One region of the Hymenobacter baengnokdamensis genome, then DNA from elsewhere that is predicted to be linked to it. Evidence: riboswitches for the same ligand, from Rfam matches in the RefSeq annotation. Region 1 holds a riboswitch; the other holds the start of a gene.
The links. Region 1 has a riboswitch for S-adenosylmethionine ahead of metH (methionine synthase). Riboswitches for the same ligand answer to the same signal wherever they lie in the genome.
Positions count from the first base shown of each region.

Region 2: linked by a shared signal. The riboswitch ahead of F6X24_RS10355 (homoserine dehydrogenase) and the one ahead of metH (methionine synthase) in region 1 are both predicted to bind S-adenosylmethionine.

Region 1 covers NZ_CP044285.1:1,315,294-1,322,877, forward strand. Annotated here, with positions in the region: gene F6X24_RS05610 (T9SS-dependent choice-of-anchor J family protein) at 1-1,429, opposite strand, end outside; gene F6X24_RS05615 (OmpP1/FadL family transporter) at 1,682-2,950, shown strand; gene F6X24_RS05620 (SGNH/GDSL hydrolase family protein) at 2,970-4,385, shown strand; SAM riboswitch class I at 4,744-4,852, shown strand; gene metH (methionine synthase) at 4,929-7,584, shown strand, end outside.
Region 2 covers NZ_CP044285.1:2,430,693-2,438,276, reverse strand. Annotated here, with positions in the region: gene F6X24_RS10370 (Gfo/Idh/MocA family protein) at 1-1,008, opposite strand, end outside; gene F6X24_RS10365 (Gfo/Idh/MocA family oxidoreductase) at 1,179-2,213, opposite strand; gene F6X24_RS10360 (T9SS type A sorting domain-containing protein) at 2,488-4,236, shown strand; gene F6X24_RS10355 (homoserine dehydrogenase) at 4,509-5,726, opposite strand; SAM riboswitch class I at 5,869-5,987, opposite strand; gene F6X24_RS10350 ((2Fe-2S)-binding protein) at 6,279-6,866, shown strand; gene F6X24_RS10345 (FAD binding domain-containing protein) at 6,880-7,584, shown strand, end outside.

The DNA.
Region 1 (7,584 bases):
CGTTGAGGTCGGTCCAGGTGGCGGCGCTGGGCGCGCCCGTGCCGCTGTAGTTGGTCGATACGCGCAGCTTCAGGCCGGGGCCGTTGAAGGCGGTGCGGCTCCAGAACGAGAGCAGCGGGTAGGGGTAGCTGGTAAGGTCGAAAGCCGGCGAGATAAACCAGTCTTCGTTCTCAATATTGCCCGAAGCGTAGCCGTTCATCTGCACGCCGTAGGGGGCCGGCGCGGCGCCGGCCGGGGCCTGCGGGTCGCGGCCGTAGCTGGTGCAGCTCCAGGTTTGGGCTCCGGTTACGCTGTATTGGCTCCAGCCATCGGTGAGCGTAGTGGCGCAGGTATTAAACTCAAACAGCGTCTGGTTGGGGTCGGCCCCGATACCGGTCAGCGTAACGGTGCGCGTAACGGCCCCGGTGCTGGTATGGGTAATGCTGCCCGTGGTGGTACCCACGGCGGTAGGCGCAAACTTCACGTACACCGTTTGGGCAGTAGCCAGCTCGGCGGGGGTGTAGCTCAGCGAAGCGCTGTAGGTAGTGTTGTTTTTGGAAAGCGTAAATGGCCCGGTAGCTGTCAGCGTGGTGGCCGTCGTCAGGTTGGCGCCGGTGAGCTGGTAGGTCTGGGCCGCCGACGAGGTCGTGATGTTCTGGCTGCCGAAGGCCAGCGTGTTGGGCGTAGCCTTGAGGGTGGGCGTAGTGGCGGAAGGCGTGTTCCAGCTCAGCGAAAAGTCGTCGATAGCCGAGCTGGGGCGGTTGAGCGAGCCAATGGTGGAATTGGGAGCGATAATGCGGATGGTTACCGGCCCGCTCTGGTCGTCGAGCTGGGTGTCGAAGCTGACGGTTACGGTGTTGTTGGAGAACGTCGCATTGCCGGTAGTGGCCGTGCTTGAGGCTACCGGGGTAAACGAGGTTGGGGCGGCACCCAGGCCATAGTCAACCTGCCAGGTAGCCGTGCGGGTAGACGTGCTGTCCAGCGATTGCAGCTTAAAAGTCAGTGAGAAGTCGGTTTTGCCGGTCGTGTTGGCGGCCTGAAACACAAAGGCCGGGCCGGCGCCCGTGGGCGGGGTAGCCGTGCTGGTGCCATCACCAAACGAGCCCGTCTGGCGCACGCCCAGGGCGCGGTTGGGCGCGGCCGTCTGGGCCGCAATGGTGGCGGCGCTACCCAGGCCCGTGGCCGAGGCAAAGTTCTTGAAGCCTGCGCCGGTAGCCGTCCAGGCCGTGGTGGTGCCCGGCGTGAGGATAAGCTGCGCCGCGGTGGGCGCCGTGCCCAGGCTGGTAGCCGACGCATTGGTGTATACGCTGAAGCCCGTTGGTAAGCCACGCGATAAATTGTCGAAATTCTCGACGTAGGGGCTGGTGCCAAGCGTAGCCTGGGCCCTGACCCCAAGCGCAGCCAGCAGCAGGCTGCCGGCCAGGCCAAAAGAGCGGAAACATTTCATCATGTGGAAACAGAGGAAAGAAGGTGAACAGCTGATGGATTTACTACCCGGCAAAAATAGTATTTTTCACCTTATATTCATGCGGCCTTACTGTTTCCAAATTGCTTACTTTTTTGCGCTGGCTCGGGTGAGTAGCGTAAATCGTGTAGATTCGTGCTGGATTAAGCTTAAAGTAGTAGGCGCGCCTACTACTTTATTTAAAAAACCGCATTACATTTAGCACCTCATTCTTCCCCACCTAACTTTTTGCATTCTATGCAAGTCAAATCTATACTCCTCGCAGGGGGGGCGCTGCTGGCAGCCTCATCGGGAGCCCAGGCCAGCGGCTTCCAGGTAGGCCTCACCGGCCAGAAGAACGTGGCTATGGGCGGCACCGGTACTGGCTTGTACCTCGACCAGGCTTCGCAGTTTTACAACCCCGGCGCGTTTGCGTTTGCGCCTACCGGCTTTCAGGTGGGCGGCAACATGGCTATTCCGCGCATCTCCTTTCGGCCCGATGCGGCCGACCAGGGGCAGCGTAATTTGCAGAATACCAATGTATTCCCCTTTAGCGGCTTCATCGGCTTCGGCCCGAAGGAAGGCAAATGGCGCCTTGGGGCCGGCGTGTACACGCCTTTTGGCAGCGAGGTGCATTACCAGCCGGGCTGGGAAGGGCGCTATGCGCTCACCGACATCAACCTGCGCTCGGTATTTGTGCAGGCTACGGCGGCCTATGCCATCACGCCTCAGGTGAGCGTGGGCGCGGGCCTCGTGATGCTGGCTATGGGCAGCGTAGACCTGCAGCGTGATATACCCCTGCAGGCGCAGGGCAGCACGACGCCGGCGCACGCGCAGCTCACCGGCAATGCCGACCACAAGCTGGGCTATAATGCCGGCATTCTGTTTAAGCCATCGGAAAAGCTAAGCCTGGGCATCAGCTACCGCTCGGCTATTGATGCGCACGTGGGCAGCGGCGACATTACACTGACCAACCTGCCGGCCTCGGCCCGCAGCAACTTCTCGGCAACCAGCTTCGACGTGACGCTGCCCCTGCCCGATGTATATAGCGTAGGCCTGGGTATCCGCCCCAACGATAAGCTGACGCTGGCTTTCGACGCCAACCTCGTGGGCTGGAGCCGCTACCAGTCGCTCGACTTTACGTACGCCGGCGGGGTGCTGGGAGGAGCCGCTACTTCTTCTTCCAAGCGCGAGTACCAGGACGCCCTGGCTTTCCGGGTGGGAGCGCAGTACAAGATTACCGACAACTTTACAGTGCGGGCCGGTACCTTCTACGACATGAGCTGCGTGCGGGACGGCTTCGTAACGCCCGAAACGCCCGATGCCGACCGCCTGGGCCTGACTGCCGGCTTCACGTACGCCTTCGGTCAGCGCTTTGGCCTCGATGCCTCCTTCCTGTTCGAAGACTTTATGAAGCGCAGCCAGACGCAGGATGACCTCATCAGCAATGGTACGACCGACCGCGTGGCCGGCACCTACAAAACGACCATCAGCGTGCCCGGCGTAGGGCTGTACATGAAATTCTAATCCTGTCATTTTCCTACCCATGACGACTTTATTCCCTCTGCATAAAACTGCCCGGCCGGCGCTGGCGCTACTAGGCCTGGGCCTGGGTCTGGCCGGCTGCCAGTCTAACCTGGACGCAACTGCCCCGGCTGCTTCGGCCGGCCCGCTCGACTTCACGAGCTACGTAGCAATCGGCAACTCGCTCACCTCGGGCTACAGCGACGGTGGCCTCTACAACGAAGTGCAGGCCGTTTCTTACCCGGCTTTGCTGGCTCAGCAGTTTGGCACTACCGGCAAGGGCCCGGCCAACTTCGTGCAGCCCGCCTTTTCGAGCGCCAAAAAAGATGGCTCGGGCTACATTAAGCTGCAAGTGGTAAATGGCGCGCTGGCTCCGGTGGTGCCGTCGGCTGCCAATAGCTACTTAGGTGAGCAAGTAGCTTACACGGGGGCTAACCCTACCTTCCCGTCTGAGCTGGAAGCCTATACCGGCAACCAGCCCGACAACCTGGGAGTGCCCGGTATTTCGGTGCTAAGCGCCAGTGCCAAAGCCTCTACGGTGCCCCTGATAGCCGGGGCTGCTCAGGCCTACGGCACCCTCAATAACTTTTACCAGCGCCTGCTGCCGCCGGCCGACCGGGGCAGCAAGGACTACGTGACGTACATCGGGCAGAAAAATCCGACTTTTTTCACCTGCTGGCTGGGTAATAACGACGTGCTTACCTACGCCACCAATGGCGGCGTGGTAGACCCGGCCAACCCGTTCAGCAACATGACCGATACCACCAGCTTCGGGCGGGGCTACCGCGATATTCTCTCTACCATTACCAAAGCTGGTACGGTGAAGGGTGCGGTGGCGAATATCCCGAACGTGACGAATATTCCGTATTTCACCACGGTGCCGGTTGCCACAGTAATTGCCGGTATCAAGGCCAACCCGGCCCTGCCCAATGCAGCGGGCGCCAGCCTGTACATCACCACGGGCACCGGCACCGTGCGTGAGGCTACCTCGGCCGACCTGTTGACGCTGCCGGCCCAGTCCGTTATTGGTACGCCCAGCACCACTAACCCTTTCCCAGTGGGCGTGGGTTATTCGGCTACGCAGGCCAACCCCCTGCCCAGCAAGTATGTGCTCGATGCTACGGAAGCTGCCGCAGTAGTAGCGCGCACGGCGCAGCTCAACACGATTATTGCTAAAACTGCCCTGCGCTTTAAAGTGCCGGTTGTAGATATGAGCACGTTCTTTACCAGTATTGCCACGCGGGGTATTACGACCAATGCCGTAAACAACTCGGCTGCCTTCGTGACCGGCAACCTTTTCTCCCTCGATGGGGTGCACCCCACGCCCCGCGGCTACGCCGTAGTGGCCAACGAGTGGATTCGGGTAATTAACAATTACTACGGCTCAACTATCCCGAGCCTGGACCCCAACATTTACCGGGGCGTGCTGCTGCCCTAAGTTGTAGCTCCGGTATTGAAGCTGACTGAAAAGCGCCTCCCGAACTGGAGGCGCTTTTTTTAGGGTTGGTAGCTGCTTGGTAGCTTTCCGGTAGCGCGGACTTTTAGTCCGCGAGTTAAAGCAAATCAGGGAGCAATATATAGCCGGGTGCAGCGTCTGGGCGTTGTTGAAAGCGCAGCTCTGGTCGTTCAACGCCGAGACGCAAGGATGCGTCTCTACAGGGCCCTACTTTGCTGTGGGAGGCTTGGGGTACTCGCGGACTGAAAGCCCGCGCTACTGCCCGGCCATGCACGGAGGCCGAAACCGCGCTGGACTACGATAGTCGGCATTTCGCGCCGCGTGCTTATCTTCGTAGTCGCTGCTATCCAGAAAGACCGAGGGACCAGGCCCGATGACGTCTTGGCAACCTACCCCGAGTAGGTGCCAACTCCTGTTCGGCCAGTCACTTAGGCCGGAGAAGATATCAGCCGGAACCTGCGCCGCCCGGCGCGGCTTTCTTTCTGGATAGGAGCTGCTTGCACCTGTTTTGCTTTCAGAAAGAATATGTCCGCCGCTGCCGCTGTTGCCCCAGACTCTACCGCTGTTTCTCCGCTGCCTGCGCTTATGCGCCAGCGCCTGCTCGTGCTGGATGGTGCCATGGGCACCATGATTCAGCGCTACCCGCTCGAAGAAGAAGACTTTCGGGGTGCCCGCTTTGCCGACCATCCGCGCCCGCTGCGCGGCAACAACGACCTGCTGAGCCTGACGCGGCCCGACATTATCCGGGCCATTCATGCCGAATATTTTGAGGCCGGGGCCGATATGGTCGAAACCAACACCTTCTCGGGCACTACCATTGCGCAGGCCGACTACGGCCTGGAGCACATAGTATATGAGCTGAACTACGAGTCGGCGCGCCTGGCCCGCGAGGTGGCCGACGAGTTTACGGCCCGCACACCGGGGCAGCCGCGCTTCGTGGCCGGCGCCATCGGCCCTACCAACCGCACCGCCTCGCTCTCGCCCGATGTGAATCGCCCCGGCTTCCGGGCCGTGACGTTTGACGAGCTGGCTACCGCCTACCTGGAGCAGGCGCGCGGCCTTGTGGAAGGCGGCGTCGATGCGCTGCTCATCGAAACCATCTTCGATACGCTCAACGCCAAGGCCGCGCTCTTCGCGGTGCAGCAGTTTTTCAACGAGGGCGGCCGGGTGGTGCCGGTTATGATTTCGGGCACCATCACCGATGCCTCGGGCCGCACCCTGAGCGGCCAAACGGTGGAGGCTTTTTGGCACAGCATCAAGCACTTGCCTTTGCTGAGCGTGGGCCTCAACTGTGCGCTTGGCGCCGACCAGCTGAAGGGGTACGTGCGCGAGCTGGCCCGCCTGGCCGACGTGCCCGTGTCGGCCTACCCCAACGCGGGCCTGCCCAATGCCTTCGGCGGCTACGACGAGAGCGCCCAGGAATTTGCGGCGCTGGTCGAGGACTACCTCAGGGAAGGCCTGCTCAACGTGGTGGGCGGCTGCTGCGGCACCACGCCCCAGCACATTGCCGAGCTGAAAAAGCTGGCCGCTAAGTACCCGGCGCGGACGGTGGCCTCCGAAAGTGTTGAAGTGTCGGTGGATGGCCTCGTGGATGGGGCGACGCTCAATCCGCATACGTCGCTTAGCCTCGCCGGCCTCGAACCCTTCAACATCACGCCCGAGAGCCTGTTTGTCAACATCGGCGAGCGCTGCAACGTGACGGGCTCGCGGGCGTTTGCGCGGCTCATTCGGGCGGGCGACTACGAGGCGGCGCTGGCCGTGGCCCGCGACCAGGTAGAAAACGGTGCGCAGGTGCTCGACATCAACATGGACGAGGGCATGCTCGACTCGGAGGCCGTGATGACGACCTTCCTGCACCTCATCGCCTCGGAGCCCGACATTGCCCGCCTGCCCATCATGATTGACTCCTCGAAGTGGAGCGTGATTGAGGCCGGGCTGAAGTGCGTGCAGGGCAAGAGTATAGTAAATTCCATATCTTTGAAAGAGGGCGAGGAGCGCTTTCGGCACCACGCCCGGCTGGTGCGCCAGTACGGCGCGGCCGTGGTGGTGATGGCCTTCGACGAAAACGGCCAGGCCGACAGCTACGAGCGGCGCATTGAAATCTGCCAGCGCTCGTATGATATTCTGACCCAGGAAGTAGGCTTCCCGGCCGGGGATATCATCTTCGACCCGAACATCCTGACCGTGGGCACGGGCCTGGAAGAGCACCGCAACTACGCGCTCGACTTTATCGCGGCGGTGAAGTGGATAAAGGCGAACCTGCCCGGCGTGCGCACCAGCGGCGGTGTGAGTAATATCTCCTTCTCGTACCGCGGCAACGACGTGGTGCGCGAGGCCATGCACGCGGCCTTCCTCTACCACGCCATCCGGGCGGGGCTCGATATGGGCATCGTGAACGCCGGCCAGCTGGCGGTGTACGACGAGATTCCGAAAGACTTGCTGGAGCTGTGCGAAGACGTGCTGCTCAACCGTCGGCCCGATGCCACCGAGCGCCTCGTGGACTTTGCCGAAACGGTGAAGCAGAAAGGCAAAGTAGAAGTGGTGGCCGATGCTTGGCGCAGCCTGCCCGTGGCCGAGCGCCTGCAGCACGCCCTGGTGCGCGGCATCACCGAGTTTATCGACCAGGACACCGAGGAGGTGCGCCAGCAGCTGGCCCGCCCGCTCGATGTGATTGAGGGCCCGCTGATGGCCGGCATGAACGTGGTCGGCGACCTGTTCGGAGCCGGCAAGATGTTTTTGCCGCAGGTGGTGAAATCGGCCCGCGTGATGAAAAAAGCCGTGGCCTACCTCGAGCCCTACCTGCTGGCCGACAAGCGCGGCCAGGAGCGCCAGACGGCCGGTAAAATCCTGCTGGCCACCGTGAAAGGCGACGTGCATGACATCGGTAAGAACATCGTGGGCGTGGTGCTGGCCTGCAACAACTTCGACATCGTGGACCTGGGCGTGATGGTGCCGCTGGAGCGCATTCTGGACGAAGCCCAGAAGCAGGGGGCCGACATTATCGGCCTGAGCGGCCTCATCACGCCCTCGCTCGATGAGATGGTGTACGTGGCCCGCGAGATGGAAAAGCGCCGGCTGCAAGTGCCGCTGCTCATCGGCGGGGCCACGACCTCGCGCCTGCACACGGCCGTGAAGATTGCGCCCGCTTACTCGGGCTCAGCGGTTTACGTAAACGATGCCT
Region 2 (7,584 bases), 1.1 Mb from region 1:
ATAGTAGATTTCGGCCGGATGCTCGTCGCCGTTGTCCATGCGCGAGCCGAACGTGACCTGAAAGCCGTGGGTCATATCCTGAGCCGGGCCGTAGTCGAACACCGCCGTGAGGGTATCCCAGTTGCGGCGGCCATCCTGCCACATATAAATGCCGCCGTTGGCCACCACGCTGCGCGGGTGCTGCAAGCCCGTAAACCAGTGCACAGTATCAATCTGGTGGCTCATCCACTGCCCGGCCAGCCCGGAAGAATAGGGCCAGAAAAGTCGGAATTCCAGATATTTACGCGCATCAAATGCTTCGGCGGGCCGGTTCATCAGGTAGCGCTTCCAGTCGGTGTCGGCTTCCTTGAGCTGGGGCACCAGGTCGGGCCGGCGCCAGCGGCCGGGCTGGTTCACGTTCCAGGTCAGTTCTACCATCTTAATATCGCCAAACTTACCCGACTTGATAAACGCTTCGGCCGCGCGGTAGTTGTCGCCGCTGCGGCGCTGCGAGCCAATCTGCACAATCTGCTTCGACCCTTTGATGGCCTTGAGCGCCGCCCGGTTGTCGGCCATCGTCTCGGCAAAGGGCTTCTCGACGTAGGCATCGCAGCCGGCCTGCACGGCCTCAATGGCGTGCAGCGCGTGCTGAAAATCGGCGGTGCTGATAAACACGGCGTCCACCGCCTTTTTGCTGTACATCTCCTCGTTGTTGCGGTAGGCCACCACGTCGCGCTGCATCTTCTCCTTCCAGATGGCGGCCCCTTCCTCCCGGCGCTTTTTCCAGATATCGGACACGCCCACTACCTCAAAGTTCAGCTCCTTGCAGTGGTTCATAAAGCTGGGAATGTGCGAGCTGCGGTGCCGGTCGGAGAAGCCGACCACGCCCACGCGCACGCGGTCGTTGGCCCCGATAATACGCTTGTAGCTGCTGGCCGACCACGCCAGGTGCGGCGCCACCAGCGCCCCGGCACCGGCCAGGGCAGCTTGTTTGAGAAAAAGACGCCGCGGCGTATCGTTGGTAAGCATGGGTGGGGAAAGGTTAAATGTTGTAATATCTCTATGAATACAAACTATCTACGAAAAGCAACTTGCTGACTGAGAAGTGAACGAAGCGGACAGCCGGCGAAAAGCCGGCAGCCCGCTACATTCCCGACTTTAGGACCGGCGCTTGCTGACTGGCACCAGCAAATGACTTCCTAAGCTTCGAGTATTTCGAGCTGCCAGGTCAGCTGCTCATCCGTAATCGGGTAGGGCTGGCCGTGGCGAATAGTCTGATACACTGCCTCAAACAGCCCCAGGTAGGTACTGGGTGCGGCGGGGTCGGCCACGGGAGGCAGCACGTGGTTGTGGCCCGCCGGGTCAGCCAGCACCAGGCGGCCTTCCTGGCCGGGCTGCTCGCGGCCGTAGGCCTCGTCGCCGGGCTTGATGCCGGCCAGCAGCTGCGGCTCCTGGGGGTCGGTGCGCTCCTTGCGGTAGCTACCCAGCGTGCCATTGAGCACGAAGGCCGGGCCGGCGTCGGCCACGAGCAGGCTGGCCGTTACCCACACGTTCAGGCCCTGGGGGTAGCGCAGCTGGATGGAAAAAAAGTCGGGCACCTGCGAGCCGCGCCGGTAGCTCCCGCTGGTTTTCTCAAACGACAAGGGCCTACCAAACAAGCTGATAACCTGGTCGAGCAGGTGCGGCCCCAGGTCGTACACGAGGCCCGAGCCGGGGCGGCCATCTTCCTTGAAAACCTTGGTGTGCAGCACCGGCCGAAAGCGGTCGTAGCGAAAATGCACCTCGATAAGCTGGCCCAGCTGGCCGCTTTCCACCACGCGGCGCACGGCCCCAAAGTCGGTGTCCCAGCGGCGGTTCTGGTAGGCCATCAGTTGCCGGCCCTGCTGCCGGGCCAGCGCCACCAGCTCGTGCCACTGCGCCACGGAAGTAGCTACCGGCTTTTCGACGAGCACATGCTTGCCGGCCAGCAGGGCCTGGCGCGTCAGGTCGTGGTGAGAGTCGCTGGGCGTATTTACTACTACCAGCTCCAGGCTGGGGTCGGCGAGCAGGGCTTGCGTGCTCGGGTAGCTTTTGATGGCCGGGTAATCGGCCGCCATGCGCTGCTCGGTACGCTCCACCACCGAGCGCAGCTCGAAGCCGGGATGCAGACTTAGGAAAGGAGCGTGAAAAAGCTTGCCGGACATGCCATAGGCGAGCAGTCCGGCCGGAATGGGCAAAGAAACAGAAGGCGTCATGCCCAAATATACCCGGCCAGCGGAAGGATACTACCCGCACCCCGGATTCCAATTCCGGCTACACCGCGCTTACGGCCCCGCCGGCAGTGAGAACTACCCGCAACTGGCCGGGTGGCAACGTTACCGGCATCGTTTGCGCAAAAAAAGCCGGGAACCCTCATTTTTTCGAGGCAGACCCTGGTTAATATTATACTCCCTTAGTCCAATTTCCGGCTGCCTGCAGCCGGTTCCTATCTGTTTTATGCCCATGAGTCAGCGCTACGCCTCCCGTCTTTTGCCTTCCCTTTCCCGGCCCGCCGGGCTAGGCCTGCTTTGCTTGCTAGCCGGGCCAGTGGCCGCGCAGCTACCCGCGTTTCCGGGGGCCGAAGGGGCCGGCAAGTATACTACTGGCGGGCGAGGCAGCACGGCAGTGCCAACGACGGTGCTGGAGGTAACCAACCTCAATGACTCGGGGGCAGGCAGCCTGCGGCAGGCTTTGTCGGGCACGTATCCGAGCCGCACGGTGGTGTTCCGGGTGTGCGGCACCATTCACCTGGTTTCGCAGCTGAGCATTCCGGCCAATACGACGCTGGCCGGCCAAACTGCCCCCGGCGATGGTATCTGCGTAGCCGATAAGCAAAGCAATGTAAAGGGCAACAACGTGATTGTGCGCTTTATGCGCTTCCGCCTCGGCGACCAGTACCAGAACCTGGGCATGGTCAATGGCAGCGGCGACGAAGATGCCTTCGATGCCATCTCGGGCACTACCGGCCTGGTGGTAGACCACTGCACCTTTAGCTGGGGCGATGATGAGTCGTTTACCTGCTACAAGGGCGACAATACTACGCTGCAATGGAACCTCATCAGCGAGGGGCTGAACTACTCATACCACTTCGAAACCGGCGACACGGATTTTGAGCACCACGGCTACGGCGGCATCTGGGGTGGGCGGCACGCCTCCTTTCACCACAACCTGCTGGCGCACATGCAGGGCCGCAACCCCCGTTTCGACGGCTCGCGCAACCTGTCGCCCTACACGGCAGGCCAGGAAAATGCGGAGTTTGTCAACAACGTGATTTACGACTGGGGCAGCTACACCACCAACGGCGGGGAAGGCGGCAATTATAATATAGTGAATAACTATTATAAATACGGCCCCAATACCAACCCCGGCAGTAGCTCGGGCGTGTCGGTGCGCTCGATGATTATCAATCCTTATAAGCAAACCAGCAGCCCGATACTCCCCTACGGCAAGTATTATCTGAGCGGCAACTACGTCGATAACTCGGCTTTCGTAACCAGCCACAACTGGTATGGCGCAGCCATGAGCGGCGGCACCATGGCCGATACTGTGCAGTCGAAGGTGCTGGTGCCGTTTGCTATTGAGAGCTATGCGCTGCCAACTCAAACGGCGGCTGCCGCCTATGCGTCGGTATTGGCGGGCGCGGGCTGCACGCTGCCCACCCGCGACCCGGTGGATACCCGCATTATTCAGGAAGTAAAGGACCGCACGGGTCGTATCATCGACGTGCAGGGCGGCTACCCGCACGGCACAGCCTACGCCAACTCGAAAGGCGCCTGGGATATTCTCAACTGCAATACCCCGGCCCCCGTCGATACCGACCACGATGGTATGCCCGACGCCTACGAAACCGCCAACAGCCTGAACCCCAACGACCCGGCCGACCGCGCATTTATCGCGGCCAACGGCTATACCAACCTCGAAAACTACCTCAATGGCCTGGTAGCCGCCACGGTGCTAAGCACGCACAAAGCCAGCGCCAGCGACCTGCTCCAGGTGTACCCCAACCCTGCGCAGGCCGGGCAGTCTATCACGGTAACGCACCCGGCCCAGTCCGGCGCGGCGGGCAGCTTCACTATCTATAGCTTTGAAGGCCGGCTGGTTGGCACAGTAGTGGCCCAGCCCGGCACCAGCCAGACGCAGCTCGACGTGCGCCAGCTGGCGACCGGCAACTACCTGCTCGTGTACCAGGCCGCGCCGGGCGCTCAGCGCCTGTCGGTGAAGTTTGTGAAGACCGAATAGCAACCCAAGGCTCAACGCTTACCGGAGGGTTCGCCGCTGCTTAGCCAGCCGGCGAACCCTCTTTTTTAGCACCTTCGCAAGCTGGGCAGTCTCATTCGAGTTGTTTAACGCATCTTTCAGGTTAACGTATGAGTGGGCTGCCAGCTTTTGGCCGGCTGTTCGCTCATCGTTCACACCGCTTGTTCAGCCAACGAGCGGACAGCCGGCTAAAAGCCGGCAGCCCGCCGCGCTCAACCTGTACCCTGACTTGCAACCTGCTTTAAACCGGGCTACTATGGCGCCATAGTAGCCCGCAGCGGCCCGGCCAGCCGCACCACGCTCACGCCCGGCCGGCGCAGCCACGCCGCCCGCGCCAGCTGCCCAAGGCCGATAGTGCCTGTTAGGTAGTTGCCGCGCTGCGCCGACCGAAACTGCTCGTGCACGGCCGAGAAGTCGGCTTCGGCAGGCGCATTGGCCTCGTCGAATGTCACCAGCACCTCTACTTCGGCCGCATCGGGCGCGAGGGCGAGGTGGGCGTTCTGCTGAATTTTCTTGTAGCCATAGCGGTAGCCATAGGTAAGGGCCGACAAGTCGCTGAGCACGGCCGAAGCGGTAGGAAAAGCTCCCGCCCCCCGCCCCAGAAAAAACTGCCGGTCGGCAAATGTGCTCTGGGTTATGAGACCGTTGAACTCGTCGTGCACCTGCGCCAGCTCGTGGCCGGGGCGCACCAGCGTGGGCAGCACGCCCGCCGCCAGTCTGCCGCCCGGCAGGCGCCGCGCCTCCGCTACCAGCTTGATTATCAGTCCCTGCTCGCGGGCATAGGCCGTGGCCAGCTCACTGATAGCCGTAATACCCACGGCCAGCAAATCGGCAGGGGCCACCACCAGCCCAAAGGCGTGAGCCAGCAGCAGCACCAGCTTATTGCGGGCATCGAGCCCCTCTACGTCGAGGGCCGGGTTGCTTTCAGCAAAGCCCAGCGCCTGAGCGCGGGCCAGCGCCTCGGCGTAGGGCTGCCGGTCGCGGTGCATAGCCGTGAGAATGTAGTTGGTCGAGCCATTGATAATACCTTCCACCGATTCCAGCAAATCGGTATCATAATATTCCTCCAGGTTGCGGATAACGGGCAGGCTGGCGCAGGCGGCCGCCTCGTAGAGCAAGGGCGTGCCGGTTTGCTGCTGAATGGCAATGAGCTCGGGCAGGTGCTCGGCCAGCATCTTCTTATTGGCCGTGACCACGGCCTTACCCCGCAGCAGCGCCTCTTTTACAATCAGATAGGCTTCGTCGGCGTCGTCTATCAGCTCCACAATTACCGTCAGGGCCGGGTCGCCCAGCAGGTCGTTTTTATCGAAGGTGAACAGCTCGGCGGGCAGCGGGCGCGGCTTGGTGCGGCTCCTGACGGCAATGCGGCCGATGCGGGCGCGCAGGCCGGGCGTGCGGGCCAGCACGGCGTGCAGGCCCTGGCCCACTACGCCAAAGCCGAAAAGCCCAATGTGGAGGTCGGTACGGGTCATGTTTAATATAATATTTTGTGAATATTATTCACGCCTACTCACCCGTCCCTAACGCAAGATATTCCTCACCGGAAGAGCCAAAAAAAGCCCTTCCGACAAGTCAGAAGAGCATGCACCGCCACGGCGGCAACCGGCATCTTATAACTTATCTGCTTCCGAAACCGGCCGGGGCCGGGTTTCGGAACAGGAATTAGCACCTTCGTATCGCTACTGGTTGCTAAGGCATCGTCGGGCCTGTCCCTCCGCCTTTCTTGATAAGGGCTCCGGTGAAGGAGCGTGCCGCAAAGGTAAAGGCGCAGCCCTGACATGGGCAAGTAGGCGGCCCAGCTAAGAAGCCGTAAGCCTCAGCCTGCTAAACCAGCTTAAAAAACAGGTTTTCATAAAAAGCATCAGCTTCTTTTTTTCGCCTTTTCACTTGTAATAAAGCTACCTGCCAGGGTAGTAGCCTCATAGCAGCCAGCCTATTTAGACTTTTTAAAAACATCGCAAACCCATGCTAAGCCGTATTATTTAACTGCTTAAATCGCTCGTTTCATTTAGTCTCAGTAGTACATGAGTTTACCTTTCACCCAACAGCCGCTGGACCGCATACCGCCGGCCGTGGTGCCCGCCGAGGACGTGACGCTGCACGTTAACGGCCAGGACCACACGATTAAAATTGCTCCTTGGACCACCCTGCTTGATGCCCTGCGCGAGTACCTGGACCTCACCGGCACCAAGAAAGGCTGCGACCACGGCCAGTGCGGCGCCTGTACCATTCTCGTTGAAGGCAAGCGTATTAACTCGTGCCTGGCCCTGGCCACCGTGTATCAGGGCGCGGACATTCAGACTATTGAAGGGCTGGGTACCGAGGAAAACCTCTCGCCCTTGCAACAGGCGTTTATCGACCACGACGCCTTTCAGTGCGGCTACTGCACGCCGGGCCAGATTTGCTCGGCCCAAGGTCTTATAAATGAGGGCCGCGCCAAGACTGAAGCCGAGGTGCGCGAGCTGATGAGCGGCAACCTCTGCCGCTGCGGTGCTTACCCAAATATCCTGTCGGCGGTGATGGAAGTGCTGCACGATGGCCGCGTGACGGTGGACAACGGCCGCCTCGTCACGATTCCGGCTCAGCCAACTACCTCCAGCTCAGTCAGCTAATAATCAACGCGCTATGAATAGTTTCACCCTCACCCAAGCCACGGGCGTTGCCGAAGCCGTGCGCGATAAGGCCAGCCACGAAAGCTCGGCCTACCTGGGCGGCGGCACCAACCTCATCGACCTGATGAAGGAAAACGTGAGCCGCCCCACCCACCTCACCAGCTTGCACAAACTGCCGCTGGGCAAAATTGAACAAACCCCCGAAGGTGGCCTGCGCCTGGGCGCCCTCGCCACCAACGCCGAAACGGCCTGGCACCCCGAGGTAGAGGCCCGCTACCCGCTGCTGAGCCAGGCCATTCTGGCCGGGGCCACGCCGCAGCTGCGCAACATGGCCACCGATGGCGGCAACCTGTTGCAGCGCACGCGGTGCTACTATTTCTACGACCTCGCCACGCCCTGCAACAAGCGCGAGCCCGGCACCGGCTGCTCGGCTATTGGCGGCTACAACCGGGTGTGCGGCATTCTGGGCACCAGCGAAAGCTGCATTGCTACCCATCCCAGCGATATGTGCGTGGCCCTGGCCGCCCTCGAAGCCGTGGTGCGGGTAGCCGGCCCGGACGGTGAGCGCACCATCCAGTTTGAGGATTTCCACCGGCTGCCGGGCGATACGCCCGAGCTGGATAACAACCTGAAGCCCGGCGAATTGATTACCGGCATCGACCTGCCGGCCCAGGGATTTGCCAAGAACTTTACCTACCTCAAGCTGCGCGACCGGGCC